Regions from separate parts of the Mycolicibacterium grossiae genome, predicted to be linked through region 2. Evidence: predicted binding sites of a transcription regulator. Region 2 holds the regulator's gene; each other region holds the start of a gene.

What was found. The regulator LexA, encoded in region 2, represses DNA repair genes until DNA is damaged. The targets are predictions, from matches to a motif close to CGAACANNTGTTCG.
Region 1: the regulator LexA is predicted to act here: its motif matches at 2,680-2,693, upstream of cofD (2-phospho-L-lactate transferase).
Region 3: the regulator LexA is predicted to act here: its motif matches at 3,033-3,046, upstream of FZ046_RS11685 (HNH endonuclease signature motif containing protein).

Annotation. Positions count from the first base shown of each region.
Region 1 is NZ_CP043474.1:2,757,236-2,761,635, reverse strand. Features, by position in the region: gene FZ046_RS13215 (phosphomannomutase/phosphoglucomutase) at 1-1,049, opposite strand, end outside; gene FZ046_RS13210 (DUF3499 domain-containing protein) at 1,198-1,635, opposite strand; gene FZ046_RS13205 (metallopeptidase family protein) at 1,765-2,187, shown strand; gene FZ046_RS13200 (WhiB family transcriptional regulator) at 2,216-2,608, opposite strand; gene cofD (2-phospho-L-lactate transferase) at 2,902-3,939, shown strand; gene FZ046_RS13185 (coenzyme F420-0:L-glutamate ligase) at 3,936-4,400, shown strand, end outside.
Region 2 is NZ_CP043474.1:3,538,416-3,542,815, forward strand. Features, by position in the region: gene FZ046_RS17040 (LGFP repeat-containing protein) at 1-1,137, shown strand, start outside; gene lexA (transcriptional repressor LexA) at 1,143-1,844, opposite strand; gene FZ046_RS17050 (LysM peptidoglycan-binding domain-containing protein) at 2,056-2,502, shown strand; gene nrdR (transcriptional regulator NrdR) at 2,602-3,072, shown strand; gene FZ046_RS17060 (PhzF family protein) at 3,081-3,782, opposite strand; gene FZ046_RS17065 (alpha/beta fold hydrolase) at 3,829-4,400, opposite strand, start outside.
Region 3 is NZ_CP043474.1:2,444,197-2,448,596, forward strand. Features, by position in the region: gene rpsD (30S ribosomal protein S4) at 1-84, shown strand, start outside; gene FZ046_RS11670 (DNA-directed RNA polymerase subunit alpha) at 170-1,222, shown strand; gene rplQ (50S ribosomal protein L17) at 1,306-1,944, shown strand; gene truA (tRNA pseudouridine(38-40) synthase TruA) at 1,952-2,914, shown strand; gene FZ046_RS11685 (HNH endonuclease signature motif containing protein) at 3,055-4,400, shown strand, end outside.

The DNA of each region.
Region 1 (4,400 bases), 780 kb from region 2:
AGCATGCCGGAGTCGGCGCCCCAAAAGTCGCGGAAGTAGTAGTGCGCGGAGTGCTCGCCGCCGAAGATCGCGCCGGTCTCGGCCATCAGCGCCTTGATGTAGGAGTGGCCGACGCGCGAGCGGACCGCCGTGCCGCCGCGCTCGGTGATCAGCTCCGGCACCGCCCGCGACGTGATCAGGTTGTGGATCACGGTCGCGCCGATCTCGCGGCCAAGCTCGCGCGCAGCGACCAGCGCGGTGACCGCCGACGGGGACACCGGCTCGCCGCGCTCGTCGACGACGAAGCAGCGGTCGGCGTCGCCGTCGAAGGCCAGACCGATGTCGGCGCCGGTGTCGACGACGTGGCGCTGCAGGTCCACCAGGTTGGCCGGGTCCAGTGGGTTGGCCTCGTGGTTCGGGAAGGTGCCGTCCAGTTCGAAGTACAGCGGCAGCAGCGTGATGCCCTCGATGCCGCCGAGGACCGCGGGCGACGTGTGGCCGCCCATGCCGTTGCCGGCGTCCACGGCCACCCGCAGCGGGCGGCCGCCGGTCAGACTGACCAGCGAACGCAGGAACTCGCCGTACTCGGTGAGCACGTCGCGGTCGGTGAGGGTGCCGGGTGCGACGTCCGCGGCGGGCACGCCGTCGATGACCTCGCCGCTGATGGTGGCCAGACCGGTCTCCTTGCCGACCGGTTTCGCGCCGGCCCGACACAGCTTGATCCCGTTGTAGGCCGCCGGGTTGTGGCTGGCGGTGAACATCGCGCCGGGGCAGTCCAGCAAGCCCGACGCGAAGTACAGCTGGTCGGTGGAGGCGAGGCCGATGCGCACCACGTCGAGTCCCTGTGCCACCACGCCGTCGGCGAATGCCGCAGCGAGACTGGGGGAACTGGACCGCATGTCGTAGCCGATGACGATCTGGCGGGCGCCCGGTTCCGTTTCGTCGCGGACCAGTCTGGCGAAGGCGCCGCCGACGTCGGCGACGAAGTCCTCGTCGATCTCCTCGCCGACGAGACCTCGCACGTCGTACGCCTTGATCACCCGGTTGACAGCCGCGGCGGGCCGGGACATAGGGCTCCTCGCTCGATACACCGACTCGAACGCCCCCGGGCGGAGGCGCTCCTGACACAAGCCTATCGGCTCCCCCACCGCGGCGCGGGCGGTCCCGCGTGCCGGTTCACGGAGCGATGACGACACGATCCGGCTAACCGCGCAGGAGCTAGTCGCTCGGATCGGGCAGCACCCGCAGGTGGCCGCGCCGGCGGCCGTTGTGCTCGGGCCGGTGCCCGTGCTCGGGCCGGCGCGCGGCCGGCGCCATCACCGCGCCGCCGTGCGCGGCAGGCCCGGGGTCGGAGAACCCCGCCACGACACCGGAGGACGGCATGCCGCCGTCGCGCGCCTCGCGGACGGCATCGGCGAGTGCGACGAGATCGTCGTCGTCGGGGTGGGCGGGCAGCGGCCCGGCGTGCCGGACCAACTCCCACCCGCGCGGCGCGGTGATCCGTCCGGCGTGCAGCACGCACAGATCCCAGGAGTGCGGCTCCGACACGGTGGCCAGCGGACCCACGACTGCCGTCGAGTCCGAGTAGACGAAGGTCAGCGTCGCCACGGCGTAGTGCGGGCACCCTGGCCGGCAGCAGCGACGGGGAACGTTCACGCCCGGAAGGCTATCGCGCGGCGCCGACACTCGGGGACGGACACGCGCAGCCGCGAGGGCGCGTTCCCCAACCGTTACGATCGTCCGATGGCCGCGCAGCGTCGGTGGGCCTCGCGCCGAGGCAGGGGCATGCGTGGTCCCCTGCTACCCGCGACCGTGCCGGGCTGGCGCAGCCGCGCCGAGCGGTTCGACATGGCGGTGCTCGAGGCCTACGAGCCGATCGAACGACAGTGGCAGGAACGGGTGTCGAGCCTGGACGTCGCCGTCGACGAGATTCCGCGGATCGCACCGAAGGATCCGGAGAGCGTGCAGTGGCCACCGGAGGTGGTGGCGGACGGGCCGGTCGCGTTGGCGCGCTTGATACCTGCGGGCGTGGACGTCCGGGGGAATTCGACCCGTGCGCGAATCGTGTTGTTCCGCAAGCCAATCGAGCGCCGGGCCAAGAACACCGACGATCTCGCCGACCTGCTGCACGAGATCCTGGTGGCCCAGGTGGCCACCTATCTCGGGGTGGAGCCCTCGGTCATCGATCCGGACCTGGACGACGACTGAGACCTCGACGTCGAGTCGAGGAAGAGGATCAGATGATGCCGCGCTTGATGCGACGGCGCTCCCGCTCGGAGAGCCCGCCCCAGATGCCGAAGCGCTCATCGTTGGCCAGGGCGTACTCCAGGCACGCGTCGCGCACCTCGCAGCCCTGGCAGATGCGCTTGGCCTCGCGGGTCGAGCCACCCTTCTCGGGGAAGAACGCCTCGGGGTCGGTCTGCGCGCACAGCGCGCGCTCCTGCCACTGATCGTCCTCGTCGTTGGCCGCCTCGAAATCGGCGTGCTCCGGCACCAAGCTCAACTGCGGCCGCCCCGGTGTCGCGAAGGGGGTCGGTGCGGTGTTGGTGTGCGGTGCGCTGCCTACCGAGCCGAGCATCCGACCGTCGTATGCGACCAGTCCGTCGAAATCGACGCGCTCATAGGACATCTTCCGCCTCCTCACATGTCTCGTAGATCGCTCACTGAGGCCCCACCCCTGCCCGTGCGGCCCTATTCATTCGAACAAGTGATCGAATCTCGGTCTGCGACACCGGAACCGGCCGGCCAACCGCGAAATGACACTGATGTGATTAGACACGGGTTAGCTGCACCGGTCAAGCGCTGGAACGGGATTTCATATCATCCCGTGACCAATCTCCGGCGCGTCGGCCGACGGCGTGTCGCTCACACCGGCACCACGGCGCGCGCTGCCTTCGTCGGAAGAGCATAGTGTCGAACCCCGTGAAGGTGACAGTTCTGGTCGGCGGGGTGGGCGGGGCCCGCTTCCTGCTCGGCGTACAGCGGTTGCTGGGCCTGGGCCGCTTCGGCGACGCCCCCGGCACACTGCCCGGCGAACACGAGCTGACCGCGGTGGTCAACGTCGGTGACGACGCCTGGATGCACGGCGTCCGCATCTGCCCGGACCTCGACACGTGCATGTACACCCTGGGCGGCGGCGTCGACCCCGAACGCGGCTGGGGCCACCGCGACGAGACGTGGCACGCCAAGGAGGAGCTCGCCGCCTACGGCGTGCAACCCGACTGGTTCGGCCTCGGCGACCGCGACCTCGCGACCCACCTGGTGCGCAGCCAGATGCTGCGCGCCGGCTACCCGCTGTCGCAGGTGACCGAGGCGCTGTGTGCGCGCTGGCAACCCGGCGCCCGGCTGCTGCCCGCCAGCGACGACCGCAGTGAAACCCACGTCGTGGTCACCGTTCCCGACTCCGATGGCGCCGGCGCGGACGCTGCCGAGGCCGGCGGCGAGCGGCGGGCCATCCACTTCCAGGAGTGGTGGGTGCGCTACCGCGCCCAGATCCCCACCCACGGCTTTGCGTTCGTGGGCGCCGACAAGGCCACCGCGGCCGAGGGCGTCACCGACGCCGTCGCCGGAGCGGACGTCGTGCTGCTGTCGCCGTCGAACCCGGTCGTCAGCATCGGCGCCATCCTCGGCATCGGCGGCATCCGCGCGGCGCTGCGGTCGACGCCGGCGCCGGTCGTCGGGTACTCCCCGATCATCGGCGGTCGCCCGCTGCGGGGCATGGCCGACGAGTGCCTCACCGTGATCGGCGTGCCCACCAGCTCCGAGGCCGTCGGCGCGCACTACGGCGCACGCAGCGGTGTCGGCATCCTCGACGGCTGGCTGATCAGCGAGGGCGACGAGGCCACGATCGAGGGCGTCGACGTCCGCGCGATCCCGCTGCTGATGACCGATCCGGACGCCACCGCCGAGATGGTGCGTAGCGGACTGGAACTCGCCGGCCTCGACGCGGGCCGGCGGTGAGCGCCGACCACGGCTCGGCCGGCGCGGTCGAGATCCTGCCCGTCGGAGGACTTCCCGAGTTCCGTCCCGGCGACGACGTCGCCGCCGCCATCGCGACCGCCGCCCCGTGGCTGCGCGACGCCGACGTCGTCGTCGTGACGAGCAAGGTGCTCTCCAAGAGCGAGGGCCGCATCGTCCCCGCGCCGACCGATCCCGCGGAACGGGACGCGTTGCGCCGCAGACTCATCGACGGCGAAGCGGTACGCGTGCTGGCACGCAAGGGACGCACCCTCATCACCGAGAACGCGATCGGCCTCGTCCAGGCCGCCGCCGGCGTCGACGGTTCCAACGTCGACGCCGCCGAACTCGCGCTGCTGCCGGTGGATCCGGACGGCAGTGCCGCCGCGCTGCGCAGCCGGTTGCACGAGCTGCTGGGCGTCACCGTCGCGGTCGTCGTCACCGACACCATGGGCCGCGCCTGG
Region 2 (4,400 bases):
TCGACCAAGGCCTTCAGCACCGAGCCACCGAACCTCGCCGCCGACCTCGCGGGAGTTCGGGTTCCGGGCCAGGACGCGCCGCAGGCGACCCAGGGCGACGACCCGCAGGCGGCCGCGGACGGCCGACCGTGGTACCGCCAGTGGTGGTGGCTGCTGGTGATCGTGCCGGTGGTGCTGCTCGTCGCGGCGGTGGGGGCCGCCGTGGTGCTGCACCGGCGCCGCGCGGACGACCGCCCGCCGCTCGACCGGTTCGACGACTACGACGACTACGACGACGACCAGGACTTCGAGTCCGGACCGGTGCCGGCCGCCGAGTCCCCGGCCGGGACCGACCAGCCACCGTTCGTGCCGTTGAGCGCATGGGCCATGCCCGGTGAGGGCTCCGACGGCCCGGCCGGCGTACCCGCAGCCGGGCCGGCGCCGGCGCCGGGTGCTTCCGCGGTACCGGACATCGGTCCCGAGGCGAACCTCGACGAGGACCAGGACGCGATCGACACCGCACCGACGCGGGTGGTCTCCGAGGACGCCATACCCGGGAACGAGGTGTCCGGAGATGCGGCGTCCCCCGGCGAAGGGTCCGATCGCGGGCCGGCCGATCGCGGGGCGGCCGACGAGCCGGCGACCGCGGCGTTCGACGAGCTGTTCGGCGGCCGTTCGGAGACCGGTCGGCACGCGGGTAGCGACCCGACCGACGGACCCCTGACGCCCGCCGTAGACCGCGAGGACGAGGCTGCCGACGCGTACGGCCTCGGCGATGACTTCGACGATGGCTTCGGTGACGACGTCCATGACGGCGATCCCGCGCGCGACGAGTTCGACGACCCGGTGTTCGAGGACGCGTTCGCCGCGCCGGTGGCAGGAGCGGCGGCCTCGGCAGCGGCCGATCCGGAGCCGTCGAGCGGCCCGCCCAGCGGTCGGCATGCGGCCATCCAGCTCGACGACACCGCACCGAGTCAGACGTCGCTGCGCCTGGCGCAGGGGGACCCGTACACCGCACCGGCGGGCTACCCGATCAAGGCCGACACCAAGACGGGGCTCTACTGGCTGCCCACCAGCGTGCAGTACGACCGCGTGCGTGCCGAGATCTGGTTCGCCAGTGAGGAGTTCGCGCTGACGAACGGCTTCGTCAGGGGCTAGCGCCGTCAGACCTTGCGGATGACGGTGACGACCTTGCCGAGGATCGCGGCGTCGTTGCCCGGGATCGGATCGAACGCCGGGTTGTGCGGCATCAGCCACACCTGGCCGCGCGTGCGCTTGAACGTCTTGACCGTGGCCTCGCCGTCGATCATGGCGGCCACGATGTCGCCGTTGTCCGCGACGTTCTGCTGCCGGACGACCACCCAGTCGCCGTCGCAGATCGCCGCGTCCACCATCGATTCGCCGACGACCTTGAGCAGGAATAGCGAGCCCTCGCCGACCAGTTCGCGGGGCAGCGGAAAGACGTCCTCGACGGCCTCCTCGGCCAGGATGGGACCACCCGCGGCGATTCGACCCAGCACGGGGACGAAGGTGGGCTCGGGAAGGGCGTCGGAGCCGGCGACGTCGGTCGCGACGATCGGCGTGACGGCATCGTCGGCGCCGCGGACGTCCACGGCGCGTGGGCGGTTGGGGTCGCGCCGCAGATAGCCCTTGCGTTCGAGGGTGCGCAGCTGATGGGCCACCGAGGACGTGGACGTGAGTCCCACGGCGTCGCCGATCTCGCGGATGCTCGGCGGATAGCCGCGGGTGGTCACCGAGGTGCGGATGACCTCGAGGATGGTGCGCTGTCGTTCGGTCAGTCCGGCGTCGTTGCCGGCGGGACGACGTGCGTCCGCGCCGTTCGGCGTGTCGCTGCTGTCACTCATGGCGCCGAATGTAGTCCGAGACCGTTCGAGAATCAAACATGTGTTCGACGCGTGTCGCGGTCGCCGGGGCGTGTCGGTGGCCCCGGATATCGTCGGCAACGATTCGATCACGTGTTCTATTCATCGAACACGTGATCGAGTACATTTCGAACACACAGGCGAACGACCGTTTCCGGAAAGACCGGAAACGCCCGAACCGAAAGGCCTCGCGATGACGATCATCACCCGGGACTACCCCACCGAACTGGTCGCCCGTCCGGTGCGTCCGCGTCCCGCGGCCCGCCGGTCGCCGCAGCGCCGTCGGCCGGCCGCCGCACCGCTGCGCTACTCCGGCACCGGTGTCCTGATGTCGCGGGCTTCGCACCGGCGCAAGCCGATCACGCCGGTCACCACGGTGCTGCTGGCGTTGGTCGCGGCGGGAATCACGGTGTGGCTCGGCCTGGTCGCGCAGTTCGGCGCCGCACCGGAGACGCCGGCGCCGGTGCCCGGGGAGCTGGCCGTGGTCCAGGTCCAGACGGGGGAGTCGCTGCAGCAGCTCGCCGCTCGCATCGCGCCCGACGCCCCGGTCGGCCCGACGGTCGAGCGGATCCGCGAACTGAACGAGCTGGACACCGCGGGTGTCGCGGCCGGGCAGACGCTCATCGCCCCGGTCGGCTGACCCGCCGCCATGCGCCGTGAGACACCCTGCCGTCCCTCGGTACGCTCGTATGGGGCCGGAACATTCCGGTCTCATCCCAGCGGCGGCGAAGGAGCGGTGGTGCACTGTCCGTTCTGTCGTCATCCCGATAGCCGGGTCGTCGACTCCCGCGAGGCCGACGAGGGCCAGGCGATCCGCCGGCGTCGGTCGTGCCCGGAATGCGGCAAGCGGTTCACCACGGTGGAGACCGCCGTGCTCGCCGTCGTGAAGCGCAGCGGGGTCACCGAGCCCTTCAGCCGCGAGAAGGTCGTCAAGGGCGTCCGGCGTGCCTGCCAGGGCCGCGACGTCGCCGACGACGCGCTGCACTTGCTGGCGCAGCAGGTGGAGGACGCCGTGCGCGGGCTCGGTTCGCCCGAGGTACCCAGCAACGAAGTCGGTCTGGCGATCCTGGGTCCGCTGCGCGACCTGGACGAGGTCGCCTACCTGCGGTTCGCGTCGGTGTATCGGTCGTTCTCCTCGGCCGAGGACTTCGAGCGCGAGATCGAGGCGCTGCGCACCCACCGCACCACCAAGGCGGCGCCCGCGCGCTGAGGCGCGCGTCAGCCGACCCGCCGGATGCCGTCGTCGACGACGCGTCCGGCGACGCGAACCCAGCCCTGCGGATCCCACCACGTGCGGATCTGAGATCCCCGCCCCTGCGTGATCACCAGATCGCAGGAGAGATGGTCGGTGATCCGCACCGCCGCCGCGCCGGTGGCCTCGTCCTCGACGATGCCGAGGCCGGGGGCGAACATCCGCGACCGTATGGCACCTGCGGCGCGGTCGGTCCACGCCCACACGTAGTGCTCGACGTCGTCGTCGGTGTAGTCGTCGGGGTCGGCTGCCAGCACCGCCTCGGCCGTGCCGAGGTCGTAGAGCGACATCTCGGGCGCCCAGTCCGCACGCGCCCGGATCACCGTGACGTCCCCGTCGGGCAGCTGTTCGCGATCCACGGCGACGACGCCCGCCGGCACCCGGAGCGTCTTGACCGGCGTCCCGCGTCGCGCGAGCCACCAGCCTGCGCCCACGGTGGGGTGTCCGGCGAACGGCAGTTCCGCGGCGGGAGTGAAGATGTGCGCCGTCGCGCTCGAGGCGCCGGGCGCCGGCAGGTCGACGTAGATCGTCTCGCTGTAGCCCAGTTCGGTGGCCAACGTCTGCCGCTCGCGCGGCGCGACGGCGGCCGCATCGACGACGCCGAGGGGATTGCCGTACCGACCCTCGGCGTCGGTGAAGACCCGCAGCACGCTCACGTCGATCGCCATGACGGCATGCTAGTTCGCCGGCGCCGGTGCGGAGGCCGGCTCCGCCCTAGGTGGCGCTGCGTTCGTCGGCGCCCATCGCGTCGAGCACCGCCACCCGGGTGTCGTGCGGCCCGGTGAGGGTCTGTTCGCTCGCTCCGGTGCGCAGCAGTGTCCGCAGCAGCTCCTGGTCGTACACCGCCGGAGTGGTGCCGTCGATGAACTTCTCGACGATCTCGACGAAGCGGTCGGGATCGTCGTGGAACGGGAAGTGCCCGGAACCGTCGAACACGTCGAGTCGCGACCCCGGCATCGCGGCATGCGCCATGCGGGCGTGGCTGACCGGGATGACCGAGTCGTGCGACCCCCAGATCAGCTGCACGGGAACGGATTCGGTGAGGTAGCAGCGGTCGAGCATCGTCACCACCTGACCGCGCCAGTCGACGACTGCGCGCAGCGTTCGGGCGAAGGCCGACGACGCGGTGGGTTCGGGCAGGTCGGCCAGGATGCGCAACATGTTCTCGACGTCACGTCCCGCGCGGGTCCGGCCGAGCAGCGGTCCGCCGACCCGGCCCAGGAGCTGCAGCGCGGGCAGCATCAGCGGCAGGCGGAGCAGCGCGAGTGCCTCGGTGCCCATCGGCA
Region 3 (4,400 bases), 1.1 Mb from region 2:
GTCCTCGTCCACCAGCTGCCCGAGCGTGCGCAGATCGACGTGCCGCTCACCGAGCAGCTCATCGTCGAGCTCTACTCGAAGTAGTAGGGCCCCATCCCGGGCCGTCGTCCGACGGCCCGGGTCACTTACCGGCATCAAATAGCGGGTGCCGAGAAGGAGATAGAGAAACATGCTGATCTCTCAGCGACCCACCCTGTCCGAGGAGAGCCTGGCCGACAACCGGTCCAAGTTCGTCATCGAGCCCCTGGAGCCGGGCTTCGGTTACACCCTCGGCAATTCGCTGCGGCGCACGCTGCTGTCGTCCATCCCGGGCGCGGCAGTCACCAGCATCCGCATCGACGGGGTGCTGCACGAGTTCACCACCGTGCCGGGTGTCAAGGAAGACGTCACCGACATCATCCTGAACCTCAAGGCGCTCGTCGTGTCCTCCGAGGAGGACGAGCCGGTCACCATGTACCTGCGCAAGCAGGGCCCGGGCGCCGTCACCGCCGGTGACATCGTCCCGCCGGCCGGCGTGACGGTGCACAACCCGGACATGCACATCGCGACGCTGAACGACAAGGGCAAGCTCGAGGTCGAGCTGGTCGTCGAGCGCGGCCGCGGTTACGTCCCGGCCGTGCAGAACAAGGCCTCCGGCGCCGAGATCGGCCGCATCCCGGTCGATTCCATCTACAGCCCCGTGCTCAAGGTGACCTACAAGGTGGAGGCCACCCGCGTCGAGCAGCGCACCGACTTCGACAAGCTGATCCTCGACGTCGAGACCAAGAACTCGATCAGCCCGCGTGACGCCCTGGCCTCGGCCGGCAAGACGCTGGTCGAACTCTTCGGTCTGGCACGGGAACTCAACGTCGAGGCCGAGGGCATCGAGATCGGACCCTCGCCCGCCGAGGCCGATCACATCGCCAGCTTCGCGCTGCCGATCGACGACCTGGAACTCACCGTCCGGTCGTACAACTGCCTCAAGCGCGAGGGTGTGCACACCGTCGGCGAGCTGGTCTCGCGGACGGAGTCCGACCTGCTGGACATCCGCAACTTCGGCCAGAAGTCCATCGACGAGGTGAAGATCAAGCTGCACCAGCTCGGTCTCTCGCTGAAGGACAGCCCGGCCACGTTCGACCCGTCCGAGGTCGCCGGCTACGACGTCGCCACCGGCACCTGGAACAGCGATGCTGGCTACGACCTGGACGACAACCAGGACTTTGCCGAAACCGAACAGCTCTAGGCGCGAAACCGAACAGCTCTAAGAGCTTCCGTCCCGGCCCTACCTAGTACGGGGGTCGGCCCCTTCCAAAGGAGATAGTCGCAATGCCCAAGCCCACCAAGGGCGCCCGTCTCGGCGGGTCGTCGTCGCACCAGAAGGCGCTGCTGGCCAACCTGGCCACGTCGCTGTTCGAGCACGGCCGCATCAAGACGACCGAGCCGAAGGCGCGGGCACTGCGGCCCTACGCGGAGAAGCTCATCACCCACGCCAAGAAGGGCACGCTGCACAACCGGCGTGAGGTGATGAAGAAGATCCGCGACAAGGACGTCGTGCACGTGCTGTTCGCCGAGATCGGTCCGTTCTTCGCCGACCGCAACGGCGGCTACACCCGGATCATCAAGGTCGAGAACCGCAAGGGCGACAACGCACCCATGGCGGTCATCGAGCTGGTCCGGGAGAAGACCGTCACCTCGGAGGCCGAGCGTGCCCGCCGCGTGGGCGGCTCGCAGAAGACCGAGCAGCCGGTCGTCGCCGCCGCGGCGCCGCAGGCATCGGTCGAGCCGGAGGCCGCCGAGGGCCCGACGGAGAGCGAGTCGGTCGAGGACGCCACGGCTGCATCGACTGAGGCCGAATCCACTGATGCCGCTACCGAAGCCGAGGCCACCGAGGCCGAGGTGCCGGCCGACGCGGACGCCGATGAGGCGGCCGCCGAGGACGCCGACAAGGCCGACGACGCCAAGTAGTCACGCCATGGACGAACCCGCCATCGATTCCGGTGGCGGGTTCGTTCGTTCTCCTGACGCTCCGGATCACGCTCCCGTCGCTCCGCTCGCCCCGGATCACGCTCCCGTCGCTCCGCTCGCCCTGGTCCGTCTGCGCCTCGACGTCGCCTACGACGGCACCGACTTCGCCGGCTGGGCGACCCAGGCCGGGCAGCGCACCGTCGCCGGCGTGATCGACGACGCGCTGTCGACGATCTTCCGCACGCCGATCGTCACGCGCGCGGCGGGTCGCACCGACACCGGCGTGCACGCCACCGGTCAGGTCGCGCACGTCGATGTCCCCGCCGACGCTATCCCGCTGGCCTACCCCCGCACCCGACGCGCAGGCGAACCCGAATTCCGGCCGCTGGTGCGGCGATTGGCGAAGCTGCTCACTCCGGACGTCCGGATCCGCGACGTCGTCCGCGCGCCCGACGGCTTCGATGCCCGCTTCTCGGCGTTGCGCCGGCACTACGAATACCGGCTGTCCACGGCGCCCTACGGCGTCGAACCCGCTCTGGCGCGCTTCGTCGCGCCGTCGAACCGGCCGCTGGACGTGGCCGCGATGCAGGCGGCGGCGTCGGTTCTGGTCGGGCTCAACGACTTCGCGGCATTCTGCCGCCCGCGTGCCGGCGCGACCACGATTCGCGATCTGCAGCGCTTCGACTGGGTGCGCGACGGCGACATGCTGACCGCGTACGTCACGGCCGATGCGTTCTGCTGGTCGATGGTGCGATCGCTGGTCGGTGCCGTCCTGGCCGTCGGTGCGGGACGCATGCCGCCGGAGCGCTGCGCCGGCTTCCTCGGCGCGACGGCGCGGTCGAGTGCCTTCGCGGTTGCCCCGGCGCGGGGCCTGACGCTGGTCGGCGTGGACTACCCGCCCGACGAGGAACTCGGCGCGCGCATCGCGGTGACGCGGGATCTGCGGACCGCGGACGAGGTGGAGCGCTAGCGGCATACCACCGGGCACTGACGTTTTTAGGTGTTGGTGCAGGGGTTGTGCACAGTGGTGCGTTCATCCCCAGGCGGGGTGTTCGGGGGCGGTGGTGACGGCTTCTGCGCCATAGATTCGAATATGTGTTCGATGCGTTGGTGGCTGAGGTGGCCGTTGCCCGGGGTGTGGGGGAGCGGTTGCGGGCGCAGGCGCGGTTGGAGAACGCGGTGTGTGCGGCGCGGTTGTCGTCGATGGCCGATCTGCTCGATCGGGCGTATGCGGTGTCGGGGTCGGCGGCACGCGAGCAGTGGCGGTGTGACAACTGGTCGTCGGTGTGCGCGCAGATCGGCGCGGCTCAGTGCCTGACTGCGGGGCGGGCCAGCGGCTTTTTGACCACGGCGGTGACGTTGCGGGAGCGGCTGCCGAAGGTGGGGGCACTGTTCGCCGAGGGTTCGATCTCTTATCCGTTGGTGCGGGCGATCTGCACGCGCACGGCGTTGGTGACCGACGCGGCGGCGGTGCGGGCCATCGACGCGGAGTTGGCCGCCGAGGTGGCCGGGTGGGGCGCGACGTCGGTGGAGCAGACCGAGCGCGACATCGATGCCCTGGTGTTGCGTCACGATCCGTATGCGGTGCGGCGGACCCAGGACGCCGCCCGCGGCACCCGGGTGAGCGTGTACACCGACACCGCCAACGGGGTGGCCTACGTGGACGCGACCGTCGACGCCGCTGACGGGGCGGCGTTCGATGCGCGGGTGGATCGGCTGGCGCGCACGGTGTGCCCGCGCGATCCCCGCACGCTGGATCAGCGGCGTGGCGCGGCGCTGGGGGCGTTGGGGTTCGGGTGGGACCGGTTGCCCTGCCTGTGCGAGCACCCCGACTGCGCGGCCGCCACCCGGCCCGCCGGTGGTGGGGTGGTCATCCACGTCATCGCCCACGCCGACGCCCTCGACGACACCCCGCGCACGCCGGAACCCACACCCACGCCCGCACCGACACCCCACCCCGAGCCCGCACCGGTGCCCACCGGGGACCTGACCACCCAGCGGCGCGGCCTCAGCGGCCCGACCCCGCCGATGCTGTCGAAACCATTGAGCAGCTACACCCTCGACGGTGTCATCGCCGAGGTGAGCGCCGATCCCGGCCAACACACTCCCGCCTCACCGGGAATCATCCTGGGCGGGCCGGTGCTGCCCGGACCGGTCATCGCCCGCCTGGCAAAGCACGCCACGGCCACCCCGCTGACCTACCCCGCGCAAGGCCCACCCGAACCGCGCTACCGGCCCTCACACGCACTGGCCGCGTTCATCCGTGCCCGCGACCTGACCTGCCGAGCCCCCGGCTGCGCCCGCCCAGCCACCGCCTGCGAGATCGACCACGTCATCGCCTGGCCCCACGGACCGACCGCGGCGGCCAACCTGGCCTGCCTGTGCACCGAACACCACCTACTCAAGACCTTCTGGCCCGGCTGGTCCTACCGCCTGGACCCCGACGGCACCGCCAC